4 regions of the Paenibacillus sp. USHLN196 genome follow, and region 4 is predicted to be linked to each of the others. Evidence: riboswitches for the same ligand, from Rfam matches in the RefSeq annotation. Region 4 holds a riboswitch; each other region holds the start of a gene.
What was found. A riboswitch is a leader RNA that binds a small molecule or an ion and turns the genes downstream of it on or off. The one in region 4 is predicted to bind thiamine pyrophosphate.
Positions count from the first base shown of each region.

Region 1: linked by a shared signal. The riboswitch ahead of WFI24_RS03055 (thiamine phosphate synthase) and the one ahead of WFI24_RS03400 (ABC transporter ATP-binding protein) in region 4 are both predicted to bind thiamine pyrophosphate.
Region 2: linked by a shared signal. The riboswitch ahead of WFI24_RS21435 (ABC transporter substrate-binding protein) and the one ahead of WFI24_RS03400 (ABC transporter ATP-binding protein) in region 4 are both predicted to bind thiamine pyrophosphate.
Region 3: linked by a shared signal. The riboswitch ahead of thiC (phosphomethylpyrimidine synthase ThiC) and the one ahead of WFI24_RS03400 (ABC transporter ATP-binding protein) in region 4 are both predicted to bind thiamine pyrophosphate.

Region 1 covers NZ_JBBCYH010000001.1:708,212-711,627, forward strand. The annotation lists gene thiO (glycine oxidase ThiO) at 1-618, opposite strand, end outside; gene WFI24_RS03055 (thiamine phosphate synthase) at 633-1,328, opposite strand; TPP riboswitch at 1,520-1,629, opposite strand; gene WFI24_RS03060 (ABC-F family ATP-binding cassette domain-containing protein) at 1,705-3,255, opposite strand; gene WFI24_RS03065 (hypothetical protein) at 3,394-3,416, opposite strand, start outside.
Region 2 covers NZ_JBBCYH010000009.1:110,905-114,320, reverse strand. The annotation lists gene WFI24_RS21440 (phospholipase D-like domain-containing protein) at 1-1,165, opposite strand, end outside; TPP riboswitch at 1,601-1,713, shown strand; gene WFI24_RS21435 (ABC transporter substrate-binding protein) at 1,934-2,974, shown strand; gene WFI24_RS21430 (thiamine-binding protein) at 3,191-3,416, shown strand, end outside.
Region 3 covers NZ_JBBCYH010000018.1:59,092-62,507, forward strand. The annotation lists gene thiC (phosphomethylpyrimidine synthase ThiC) at 1-1,344, opposite strand, end outside; gene WFI24_RS29750 (hypothetical protein) at 1,510-1,695, shown strand; TPP riboswitch at 1,757-1,870, opposite strand; gene WFI24_RS29755 (IclR family transcriptional regulator) at 2,019-2,762, opposite strand; gene WFI24_RS29760 (alpha/beta hydrolase) at 3,122-3,416, shown strand, end outside.
Region 4 covers NZ_JBBCYH010000002.1:8,394-11,809, forward strand. The annotation lists gene WFI24_RS03395 (ABC transporter permease) at 1-670, opposite strand, end outside; gene WFI24_RS03400 (ABC transporter ATP-binding protein) at 660-1,424, opposite strand; TPP riboswitch at 1,586-1,688, opposite strand; gene WFI24_RS03405 (glycoside hydrolase family 127 protein) at 1,894-3,416, shown strand, end outside.

The DNA of each region.
Region 1 (3,416 bases), on a different contig from region 4:
TTCCATCACCAGCGCTCCCATTGCTTGAGCTGATGCGGCGTATGCCTTTGTTAGATGGACAGGAAGAATCTCACTCTCGCAAGGCCTGTAGTAGGCTCCATACGTCTCTCTGTTAAGCCATGATGCCTCCTGTTGCACAGTGTAACGATCCCACCATACCTCATCAGCAGGCAGAGCTGAATTTCGATTGTTCTTATAGCTGCTCACTTCACTGTATGAACGAAAAGGGGTCAGAAATCCTTGGCGCTGCAGACCAACCTCTAACCCACTAAGGGTAGCCATTAGCACCTGTTGCTCATGAAGTAACTGCCTGCTCTGCCTGGCAAGCTTAGCCATCAAAGGATGAGCAAAATCTTCACTGTCTGCTGCCAGCATTCCAGCCGCGGCGCACGAAGTTCCTCCCGCGATTGCTGAACGCTCTACCAACAGTACATCTTGTCCACGAGAGGCAAGCTCATATGCAATGGCACAACCTATGACGCCTCCACCTACAATAATGGTTTCGGCATGAATCTTATCCGATCTATACGTAATACTTTTACTTGTTGATTCCGGTTCGGACTTCAGTTGATGACTGAACTGATTTCTGTTCTGACCCGTTATGTTCTCTTTCATCATCTCATCTCCTTGATTCAGCGCCGCAGACTTTCTGTATTAACGATAGCCTGTCTTAATGATGCAGCAGCTCGATCCGGTGAATCGTTCCCCCATAAGTACGAGATCACGGCAACTCCTTGTGCTCCCGTTGAGCGGATCGCGCGAATATTCGCCGGTTCAATGCCCCCAATCGCAATGACAGGAACGGAGACACCAGAGCACACTTCAGCAAGAGCATGCAATCCTCTTGGGTCAAGGTCAGGCTTACTATTGGTTGCATAGACATGCCCGAAGAAAAGGTAATCGGCTCCCCGTTCTTCAGCGATTTTTGCCTCATCGATTGAATGAACAGATACACCCAGACGAAGTCGCTGCATATTGCTTATGACAGCAGTGTTATACTTAGGCATAGCCTCTTGCCCCCAATGCACACCGCCATAGCCTTCATTCTGTGAGGACAGTTCTGATCCATTGATAACGATACGACAAGACGGGATTCCCACACTTCGCAAACTTTCAGCCCAACCGATTTTTTCTTGCCATGTGAGTTGTTTCTCTCGTATGTGAATATAGTCCACCCACGGCCAGACGTCCTTTGCTGCTTTCACAAAAGAGGCTTGATCCCCAGCCCCCGTAGATACAACATGCAGTTCAAATGATCCGTGTACATGTTCATGAGAAATTACCGTACTGTTCATCTCCTTCCATGCGTGAATGCTATGAAAATACAAAAAAGCCACTCCCGTAGGGGAGTGGCTGCGTATTAATGATCGGAGCAGATGACTGACTGATGCATACAGTTCATTTCGTACAAAACAGCTATGGAACTTATACCCATAACTTATACAAGGAACTGCATGTTTCAATTCGCTAAGCAGACAGTTGAAATTCCTTCGAATTTCCGTTTGCTCAGGTCATTTACTGAACGCGCGCGCCACTTCCCTACGCTGGTATGATCCAGATCAGGTGCAAAGGGTCCGGAATCGCATTCTTCCATCTCAGCCGCATCGTGCGGCCCCCCTAGTGTTCATATGAAGTTGTAGTTTATGTTACCATAGACGGTTTTTTTTGTCACCGTTCAATTCTATTAAACGTTCCCTGAATCGTCTAGTTCTTCTCAGACCATTCTTCGACATTCCATGTTTTGGTAACCCAACCCTCATAGAAATCAGGTTCATGAGATACCAACAACACTGTTCCCTTGAATTCTTGCAAGGCACGCTGCAACTCGGCTTTTGCTGTGACATCCAGATGGTTCGTCGGCTCATCGAACAGAATCCAGTTGCTCTCACGCATCAAGAGCTTGCACAAACGAACCTTGGCTTGTTCTCCACCACTCAGCATGTTAAGCGGACGGGTAATATGCTCATTTTTTAATCCACAGCGAGCGAGATGCCCCCGGACTTCATTCTGTGTTAAATGTGAGAACTCATTCCAGACATCCTCAATTGGTGTGATATTCCCAGCACGAACTTCCTGCTCAAAATAGGCTGTTTCAAGATAATCTCCCAAAAAGGTCTTTCCACTGAGTGGAGATATCTTGCCCAGAATGGTTTTCAGCAGTGTCGATTTACCCACACCATTACAGCCTACGATGGCAATTTTTTCGCCACGTTCAATCGTCATCGTCATTTTAGGCAGCAAAGGATACGTATACCCGATTTCAAAATCGATACCCTCAAAGACCGTTTTGCTGCTCGCTCGGGCATCCTTGAATTTGAACGTTGGTTTAGCCGCTTCATCTGGACGATCAATACGCTCAATCCTATCCAGCTGCTTCTCCCGGCTCTTCGCTCGACCTGAGGTGGAAGCACGTGCTTTGTTCCGCTGAATGAAATCTTCCTGCTTCTTGATGTATTCTTGCTGCTTCTCGTACGCATCAATATGTTGGGCTTTATTCATATCCGCCATCTCCAGGAACTTGTTATAGTTCGCTGCATATCGCGTTAATTTGGCAAATTCCAAATGATAAATGACATTCACGACTTCATTCATGAATTCCGTATCATGGGAGATTAGAAGAAAAGCGTGCGGGTAGTCCTTCAGGTATCGTGACAGCCATTCAATATGCTCTACGTCGAGATAGTTGGTCGGCTCATCCAGCAAAAGAGCTGTAGGTTTCTCAAGCAGAAGCTTGGCAAGAAGCACCTTGGTACGTTGTCCACCACTTAGAGCAGCAACATCCCGATCAAGACCAATCGCGGACAAACCAAGACCATTGGCCATCTCTTCCACTTTTACGTCAATCAGATAGAAGTCGCCCTGCTCCAATTGTTCCTGAATATCGCCCATCTCTTCGAGCAACTGCTCCAGCTTATCTGGGTCTGCATCTGCCATCTGGTCCGTAATATTCATCATTTCTTTTTCCAATTCAAGTAACGGAAGAAATGCATCCTTAAGCACGTCACGAATGGTTTTGCCTGGCGTAAGCTTCGTGTGCTGATCCAAATATCCATAACGGACCTTAGGTGTCCATTCCACTTTTCCACTGTCTTTAAGCAATTTACCTGTAAGGATGTTCATTAGTGTGGATTTACCCACGCCATTGGCACCAACAAGTCCTACGCGCTCTCCGGCGAGTAAGCGAAACGATACATTTTTAAATAACGTGCGATCTCCAAAATTGTGACTCACGTTTTCTACTGACAATAAACTCATAAGATGAGGTTGCTCCTATCTATTAGACATTACTTTTGATATTGTTCCGAAACCCTATTCTAGCACAGGTCCCTTCTTTTCTGAAAGTAATGTAAACAGTTCAGGAACCACTTCCATGATTTTGTCATGCAGGCTCTTCTAACGATTTGAGCAGTTATACT
Region 2 (3,416 bases), on a different contig from region 4:
AACCAACCATGCTGAGGTAATCATCCATGACAAATGATTTGCCGTGTATGGAATAAGGGCCTTGGTATTCATAAATGGCCAGATTGGTATCAAGCAACCGTTTCTTAGAGCTTAAGTATCCCGCGAAAGCCAAAGGGTTAGGGGTCTGCTGGATTGAATTGGTTAACATGACCCATTCTGCTTTTGGATTCATCGACAGATGTACGGCTTTCTTCATTTTCTTGGTAGGAATGGCATATGGCGTCTGAAGGTACACTTTCGACTTTGCTTGATTGGCGAAATGAACAAATGCTCTCCACATGGTCGGGTCTTTATACAGCCTCTGGATTGGATTGTGAATGAAAGCGACGTGGTCGGAACGAAGAGCCCCTTGAGCCCATTCCTTCGGCAACACTTTAACAAAAGGATCGCTCTCAGCCTGAGCTTTTTTATATAACTCAGCCAGCTGAGCCAGCTCTTGTAACCCCTTTGTATGATGCTGACGTTTGGCATGTTTTTCTGGTTTGGTGAATGGATGTTCCCATAACCGATCTATATATTTTTTCATTTCAACAACCGTGCTGTTTTTATTATGGTTTGGATTGTAAACAAGGACATCCCGATCGAATACATAGTCTTTTTTGGGTTGCAATGCCATGTATCTATCACCAATATTTTGGCCGCCAATGATGCCATATGTGTTGTCGACAAGAAAGATCTTGTCATGCAGACGGTTATGCCATGTCCATGGCATAACTATGTTGAGTGGTTCATAATACCTTAACTCCACATTGGGGTGAGCTGCAATGGCATCTGGAATATCACGCAATTCTCCGCGCATGTTGTGAAAAATCCCGTCTAAAATGATTCGAACATGAACACCCCGATCAGCCGCATCGAATAAAGCAGCAAAAAAGAGTTGAGATGTTTTTCCTTTTTGGATGGAGTAATAAGCCAGGTCGATGCTTGTTTTCGCCTCTCGAATGGTCTGGATTCTCACCTGACCGGATTGAAAGCCGTCCTCCAAGAGCAGTACGCGATCTGTCGTACTTCCTGCTGTTAACAATTTTTGCATATCCGTATTTTCAATAGTAGATGGAGACGGAACTAAAAATAAAAGGTAAGCTGTGAAAAAAACGTAGACACAATAGGACAGAATAATTGCGAATATGGTTTTAAGGATCATTCAGTACGCCCCCATTTTTATGTAAAAAGTAATTATTTGTATAGCAGTACTATCTCCTTTTGTATCTAAATTATGTTGTTTAAATGAAGCTAGCGTCTCCGGGCAAGGTCAAACGATCAAAAGCTGATCGCTGAAATAGGGAAAGTAGCCCTGATGCGACGAGATATCAAACATCGGATTTGATCCAAGTATTTGTGGGGAGCCTTCCAGATCTTCAGCACTTAGGCTATGGCCCACTATCCGATGCTTTTGCACTCAGCCAGATTGCCTTATATGATTCGCCACGATAATTATTGAAAATAACACATCTAAACAGGCTGATATACATATGTATAACGACCTGTTTGATAAGTTCATACGTGTCCCCATCCAGTTCCTGACTGGACACGTTCCACCCGCTGGCCTATAATTACACCTAGTAATGCCCGTAACTTCATAGTTTCCCAGGGGAGTCGGAATTGGCCGGCTGAGAGTGTATCCCACCAAGATACTAACCCTTAGACCTGATCTGGATCATGCCAGCGTAGGAATCGGAGTATATCGAAATGGCACAGCCCTATGGCTGAACGCCACCTCTCTAACGCCTGCACGCGTCCCGGAATACGGGGCGCTTTTTTAATGTTCTTTTATATAGCCAGAGAGCTAAAAAAGTGACGTTATCCAGATCTCAACTGGTATAAATCTGTCGATTTATGCAAGATGATTGGATATGAAGCCAAGGAGTACCCCGTGCCAATCGGCCGGACATACCGAAGGAGAGAACCACAAATGAAATGGCGTAAAACGATGGGATTGTTGCTCTTGTGCGTGCTTATGGTGACTGTAGCCGCATGTGGTGGCAAAGAAGCTGCCCCAGCTGGGCAGAACGGCAACACAAATACGGAAAGCAGCAACGAAGGTGACACTGCCGCCCTCAAAGATATTAAAGTGGTGCTCGATTGGACACCAAATACGAATCATACCGGCCTGTATGCGGCTGTAGATCAAGGTTTTTACAAGGCCGAAGGCTTGAACGTGGAGATTGTACAACCAGGTGCCGGTGGCGCAGATACAATGGTTGCCTCCAATGAAGTGCCTTTTGGCGTAAGTTATCAGGAGAGTGTAACTCAAGCCCGCACACAGGGTGTTCCATTGGTCTCCATCGCAGCAGTTATTCAGCATAATACATCCGGGTTCGCTGCTCCGGCGGATCGGAATATCAAATCACCGAAAGATTTTGAAGGTAAAACCTATGGCGGTTGGGGTTCCCCTGTGGAAGAAGCCGTGATGCAATCCATTATGGAAGGCGACGGAGCCGATGTATCGAAAGTGAAAAACATTAACATGGGTGACGCTGACTTTTTCACCGCAGTAAAACGGGATATTGATTTTGCGTGGATTTTCTACGCCTGGACGGGTATTGAAGCCGAACTGCGCGGGGAACCGATCAACATGTTATATGTGAAGGATTATTCAGAAGCATTAGATTACTACACGCCTGTCCTCGTAACCAACGAGCAAACGATCCAAAACGACCCTGAGTTGGTGAAAGCATTCCTGAAAGCCACCTCAGAAGGGTATCAATATGCGATTGATCATCCCGAAGACGCAGCCAACATTCTGATCAAGGCCGTACCGGATCTGGATAAAGACCTCGTACTGGCAAGCCAGAAATGGCTTAGTCCAAAGTACACAGATGACGCCCCACGCTGGGGAGAACAAAAACAGGAAGTGTGGCAGAATTACACCGACTGGATGTTTAGCAAAAAACTGCTGGATGAACAGATCGATGTGAGCAAGGCATATACAAACGAGTTTTTACCCCAATAAAAATTGCTTAAGTTTAACTTTTTTACACAAGAACGAAGAGTGCAGAACCCATCTGAAGAAACAAAGTGTTCGCCTTTATCTCCGGATTTCCCCATTGAAAATGGATTCAAGAAATCTGGGGATAACAGCGATCGGAAGAGGGTACTGCAATCGGAGTGATAAGTGTAAACCTGGTTCAATTCATGCAATTTATCACGAAAGGAGCCGTGATCTATCATGGCAAGCACACTGCTTAGCATTCAAGTTATTCCCAAAACGCCAAATGGCGAGAACTCTTATCCTTACGTAGATCGCGCCATTGAAGTTATTCAGCAATCCGGCCTGAAATATCAGGTGAACGCACTCGACACAACGATGGAAGGTGAATTGGAGGAACTGCTGGAGGTTGTCCGTAAAATGCACGAGGTACTTGTGGAGGCTGGCAGTCCAAGCATCATCTCCC
Region 3 (3,416 bases), on a different contig from region 4:
CCCAATGGCAGACGTAATGTGATCGTATCCCGGGGCAATATCGGTCGTCAGCGGCCCCAGCGTATAGAACGGTGCTTCCTGACAGATCTCCATCTGCAAGTCCACATTCTCCTTGATCTTGTGCATCGGCACGTGACCCGGGCCTTCAATCATCACCTGCACGTCGTGCTTCCACGCGATCTGTGTCAGTTCTCCAAGCGTCGCGAGTTCCGCCATCTGAGCTTCATCGTTGGCATCGTAGATACTGCCTGGACGAAGTCCATCTCCCAGCGAGAACGCAACATCATACCTTTTCATAATCTCGCAGATTTCTTCAAAATGGGTGTACAAAAAATTCTCCTGATGATGCGCAAGGCACCATGCTGCCATAATGGACCCACCACGAGACACGATGCCTGTCATCCGCTTGGCCGTCATCGGGATATAACGCAGCAGTACACCTGCATGAATCGTAAAGTAGTCCACGCCCTGCTCTGCCTGCTCAATTAGCGTGTCACGGTATAACTCCCAGGTCAGCGCTTCCGCTTCGCCATTCACCTTCTCCAACGCCTGATACAGCGGCACTGTACCGATTGGCACAGGTGAATTGCGGATAATCCATTCCCGGGTGGTATGAATGTCTTTGCCTGTGGACAGATCCATTACGGTATCCGATCCCCAGCGTACCGCCCAGGTCATCTTCTCGACCTCTTCCTCGATGGAAGAAGATACAGCAGAGTTGCCAATGTTGGCATTGATCTTCACATGAAAATGACGACCGATCAACATCGGCTCACTCTCCGGGTGATTGATGTTAGACGGCAGGATGGCTCTTCCACTCGCCAGCTCCTGGCGCACGAATTCCGGCTCCACGCCTTCACGAATGGCGGCAAACTCCATCTCTGCCGTAATGACTCCCTGCCTCGCATAATGCATCTGAGTCACACAGCGTCCGGACTGTGCTCGCAGCGGTTTACCACGCAATCCAGGGTACTCTTCGGCTCCAGCTCTCTTCCCTCCGGGCTTTAGTCCGTTATCCTCGGGTTTTACTGTACGGCCTTGGTAAGCCTCGACATCGCCACGCTCTGTGATCCAGCGGGTACGCAGGGCTGGTAGACCTGCACGGATATCGGCATGAAATCCGGGATCAGTCATGGGGCCGCTCGTATCGTAGACACGCAGCGGTTCGTTATGCTCCACCCCTTGGGGAGTATTCGTGTCATGAAGGGCTATTTCACGTTCAGGAACAGCAATGTCCGGCCGTGAGCCCTGAATGTAGACTTTGCGGCTGCCCGGAAAGGGTTGAACCCGTCCGGCCGCCTCTGTTTTCTTTTCCACCTGCTGACCCGTATGTTCCTGTTCCATTGCTTGTTGTCCCGTTTGATTTCCTGTACTCATGTCGCTTGTCTCCTCCTCATTGTTCGTTCGCTTGGTTTTGGGTTGGCATAGCTCGCTTACGTACCTGTCCCAAATCATGCGCAATGCAGAGAAGAAAGAGCGATCCTACGCCAGACCAGAGGAGACATCATCATGTACAGTTCAAAACAGACCGAAGACTGCCGCAGATCATGGATCTACGCAATTTTCTCTCCTTATCCAAGCCCACTTTCGCAGGTTATTGAAAAAGAGGCCCATGGAGTTCGCGCTATCGCCTGTTCCCTGTATATAAAAAAGCCGGTCCCCGAAGGAACCGACTTTGATGTCCATCACCAATAATGCACCTTCAATCAGCTCCTTAACGGAGCACTGCAAGGTTCACATCATGTGGTGGCTGTGGTCATATCGCCGATTACTTCCCTACGCTGGTATGATCCAGATCAGGTGCAAAGGGTCCGGAATCTCATGCGATTCCGTCTCAGTCCGGACAGTTCGGACTCCCCCAGTAACGTTAACAAGTTGCGGCTTACACAAGCCGCTGTTCATATTCAATGAAGCTGGCCCCGTTGGGCCGTCCATTACAGAGTAGCGCAACCGGAACATAAAAACAACCTTTATATTCCAGATTACTAACTTGATTGGTGACAGACCTTACATCAACATCAGGATAACATGAGCCCCATCTGCGTAGCCGCTTCCTTTAGCACAGGTGCGTATTCGTGCAAAGTCTCCTGCGAAAGTCGGCTGACAGGACCTGAGACCGAGAGCGCAGCTGCAATATTGCCTCTACGATCCATAATCGGCACCGATACCGCCGCAGCTCCCGGCTCACGTTCCTCGTAACTCGTCGCATATCCGTTATCCCGGATGTCTCCCATCTGCGCCAAATACACCGCTGGATCGATAAATACCGGCCATTCAGGCCCATTCATCAGTTCTTCACGGTCCTCGTCCGTCGCAAACGCCATCAAGACTTTGCTGGAAGCCCCGACAGATAGCGGGAGTCTAACGCCGACGGGGGCAACACGGCGAATGGCCTGATCACTTTGTACAGCCTGAATCCGAATCCGTTCACTGCCATCACGCAGGTACAGACTTACGGTCTCTCCCAACCGGTCTCTCAGCCGCTCCATTGCAGGCAGCAGCAAAATCGCCGGATCATCACTGCGTGACATATGGGCTGATAGCTCCCAGATTCGTATGCCAAGTCGGTACTTCTCCGTTGCCGCATCCCGGATGACAAAGCCTCGATCCTCCAGCGTAGCCATCAGGCGATGCACTGTACTTTTGTGCAAACCAATCTGACTGGCAATTTCGGTGAGTCCCAGATCACTGCGCGTGGTAAAACATAATAATATATCCAGCGCCCGTTCTACAGCCCGGACGGTTAACTTACGATCTTCCATGGCATGATGCCCTCCTCATGTTTCATCACATGAAACTTGGTTACATAAATTATATGAGAAACGGTCTCATCTGTAAACCAAAAAGAGTCAAGATCTGAATAGGCCAAGTTATAAATTTTTCCTTTTTATAAGACTAAATCCCCTGTAATTTACTCGCTAAGGGAATGTTACCCATATATCTTAAGAACTATATAACAATTGCGTAACAAATGCCCTCAATCAATTGACTTTGACTATATTGGAACATACGATAAAGATATATTACTTTAAGATATCGCTCTGAAGCAGGTTCTGAAATAGACGTAATTCTCTTTTCATGTCGTTGTTATCTTCAACTGAACTTCAAAGGAGGGGCATTCATGTATCCAACATCCCAGAGCGAAGCCCCGCTGCAAACAAAAGTATCCGATCTGCCCTCTTCGTTATCACCGAGGCTGATTCGATTCAAACATATTATCGTAGCGTTGCTGCTCTCCGTTGTATTTTTCCTGCTGTTTTGTTTTATTGCACTGCATGGTTATATCGCATGGGTATTATCCAATCCAACAGTAGCGCCTGTCTTCTCGAATCCGATGCAGGCCAAGAACATGAAGTACGAAGACATCACATTTCCGGCAGCAGATGGCAGCCGGACGATGCAGGGATGGTATATCC
Region 4 (3,416 bases):
TGCGGCGGCTGAAGTAGCCGAGCCCTTTACTGCCACCAAGCCATTCGCCTATCGTTGCACCAACCACGCAGTACACCACAGACATCTTTAGCCCCGAGAAAAAAGAAGGGAGTGCCAGTGGAACCTGGAGTTTGCGAAAAATATCCCATTTGCTAGCGCCCATGGTGAGCAGCAGTTCACGCTGCTCCGGATCGCCTTGGCGGAGTCCATCGTAGGTACTGACCACAATGGGGAAGAATGCGATCAGGAACACCACGGCGACTTTACTCCACAGCGTGTAGCCGAACCACAGGATGAATACGGGGGACAAGGCAATCAGCGGTATGGTCTGACTAATCACGATGAAGGGATATAAGGCCTTTTTAATCGATCGGTTCATATGCATGCCTGTCGCCAGCATAATTCCGCTCACTATGGACAAGCCAAAACCAACAGCAACCTCCATAAAGGTAGCAGGCAGATGTAGGGTCAGCAGCAGACGACGATGCTCAACCAGTGAGCCTGCGATGGCTGTGGGTGCGGGAATGATGAAGGAAGGCACCCATCCCATACGTACAATCATTTCCCAGATCGCCAGTAATAAGAGCATGAGCATAATAAACAAACCATATTGGGAAAGCCACTTCGAACACCACGTCCAGACGCTAACCTCAGCTCTATCATTTTGCATGCAATTGTTCCTCCAGTTGTTGCCTCATCTGCACGAGAGCCGGTTCGTAGATCAGGTCCGAATGCCTTGGACGTGGCAAAGGAACCGTCATTTCCAACAGTTGCTGACTTTGACCCCCTGGAGTTAACAGAATGATGCGGTCACTTAACAGCAGGGCTTCTTCAATGTCATGTGTAATAAATAAGAAGGTTTGGCCAAAGCCCTCCCACAGCTCCAACAACCAGCGATGCATTTCGCGTTTGGTTAAGGCGTCGAGCGCACCGAAGGGCTCATCCAGCAACATGAGCTGTCCGCCTGTAAGCAAAGTACGAAGCAGTGCGACCCGCTGCCGCATGCCTCCGGATAACTCATCCGGATAGGAATGTTCATAACCTGACAGGCCGAATCTTGCTAATCCAACCATGATGTCGGCCCGCAGCTTGTCCTTGTCCTGTCGGCCTGGTGCCAGCTCGGCAGGCAGCATGCAGTTCTCCATGACGGTACGCCAGGATAACAGCAGATCTTTCTGCGGCATATAAGCGACTCGTCCGAGCCTTTGTCCTTGCGGTACATCGGCAATGTCGATGGTGCCGACGGTAGGTTCAAGCAAGCCTGCGAGCAGCTTGAAGAGCGTGCTTTTGCCTGATCCGCTGGAGCCGATGAGCGAGACAAATTCTCCTTGTTGAACCTGAAGCGACACATTGGCGAGCACGGGGGAATCCTTTTTTTCGGGAAAAGCGAAGCTTACGTTGTGAATGGTTACATGGTTGTTCATCTGATCCTCACCCCCTTGATGTCAGACTGCTGGAATAACGACGGCATCTTGTACTCCGCAAAAAGAAACAAAAAAGACCCACCCATTTCCGGAGAAATGAGTGGGTCTGTAAGTTAGATCCGCAATTTATCTTCACATATACATGATAAAATTCCGCTTACTAAAAGGCCGCTCCACTTCCCTCCGCTGGTATGATCCAGATCAGGTTCAAAGGGTCCGAATAGTCATATTCGTCTCAGCCGCAGGGCTCCCCTAGTGCAAATGTACAAGATATGCAGTTGTGTATTCAGCATATATCACTTGAACATGAACTGTAAAGAGGCAGCATGATGGAATTCTTGAGGTGGACTTGGAGTCAGAACCTGAGAGTGAGGTTGTAATCATACAAATTTCAGTTGGAAATGATGATTTCATCGACCTGTAATGATTTGTAAAATGAGGATATTGAATAGAACAAGGAGAGGTTCCGATGAGAAATAAAATAAAAGATCCGTTCTGGTCCCATTATGTTGATCTGGTACGGACCGTGGTTGTCCCCTATCAATGGGAGGCACTGAATGATCGCATCGAGGGGGCTGAACCTAGCCGGGCCATTCATAATTTTCGCATTGCTGCGGGTGAAGAAGAGGGTGAGCATTATGGCATGGTATTTCAGGACAGTGATGTGGCCAAGTGGATCGAAGCTGCGTCATACCTGCTTGCAGCCCAACCAGATCCAGAGCTGGAACGCATTGTGGATAGGGTCATCGAGACCATTGCTCAGGCTCAACAAGCTGACGGTTACTTGAATACCTACTTCACACTAAAAGAACCTGGAGCACGCTGGACGAATCTGGCGGAATGCCACGAACTGTACTGTGCAGGTCATATGATTGAAGCGGGTGTCGCTTATTATGAGGCAACGGGTAAGCGTAATCTGCTGGATGTGGTCATTCGTCTGGCCGATCATATTGGGACGGTATTCGGTACAGAACCTGGACAATTGCCTGGATATGATGGGCATCAGGAGATTGAACTGGCCCTATTCAAGCTGTATCAGACCACCGGGAAAGAGGCCTATCTGAATATGAGCCATTATTTTCTTGAGCAGCGGGGGAACAGTCCACATTATTTTGTGCAGGAATGGGAGAAGCGTGGGCGTAGTGTGCATTTTGGAGAGCTGGATATGGTTCACCGTCATAGCTACTCTCAGTCTCACCTTCCGATTCGAGCGCAGGATACAGCGGAAGGCCATGCGGTTCGCTTGGTGTATATGTGTGCTGCAGTGGCAGACGTAGCGGCAGAGACGGGAGATGAGTCGCTGAAAGAAGCATGTGAGCGATTATGGAGCAATACGGTCAACAAGAGAATGTACATTACGGGGAGCATCGGTTCATCTGCCAAAGAGGAAGCATTCACAGGGGATTATGACCTGCCGGGAGACACTGCCTATGCGGAGACCTGTGCGTCGATTGGATTGATTTTCTGGGCAAAACGCATGTTTCAGATCAAGCCGGACAGCAAGTATGCGGACGTATTGGAGCGAGCACTGTACAATACCGTAATTAGCGGCATGTCACTGGATGGACAACGCTTCTTCTATGTGAATCCGCTCGAAGCCGATCCGGAGCTGCTCAAGGTGAATCCGAATTATGCACATGTGCGGACACGTCGGCAGGGATGGTTCGGTTGCGCCTGCTGCCCACCCAATATCGCACGGTTACTGGCTTCATTGGATCAATATGTGTATACCACCGATGAGGCTGCATCCACACTGTATGTGCAATTGTATATCGGTGGCGAAGCAGCATTCACGCTGAATGGTACGGACTTTTCCGTAAATATGAACTCGACCTATACCTCCAACGGAGAAGCGGTTATCCGGATCGAGTCTGTTTCCGGGGAGGAGACAGGATTCACAATGGCATTAAGAAAACCGGATTGGTGTGTATCTCCGGAGTTGTGGATTAACGGAGAAAAGGCAGATGTAGACGACGCTATAATTGAATGCGG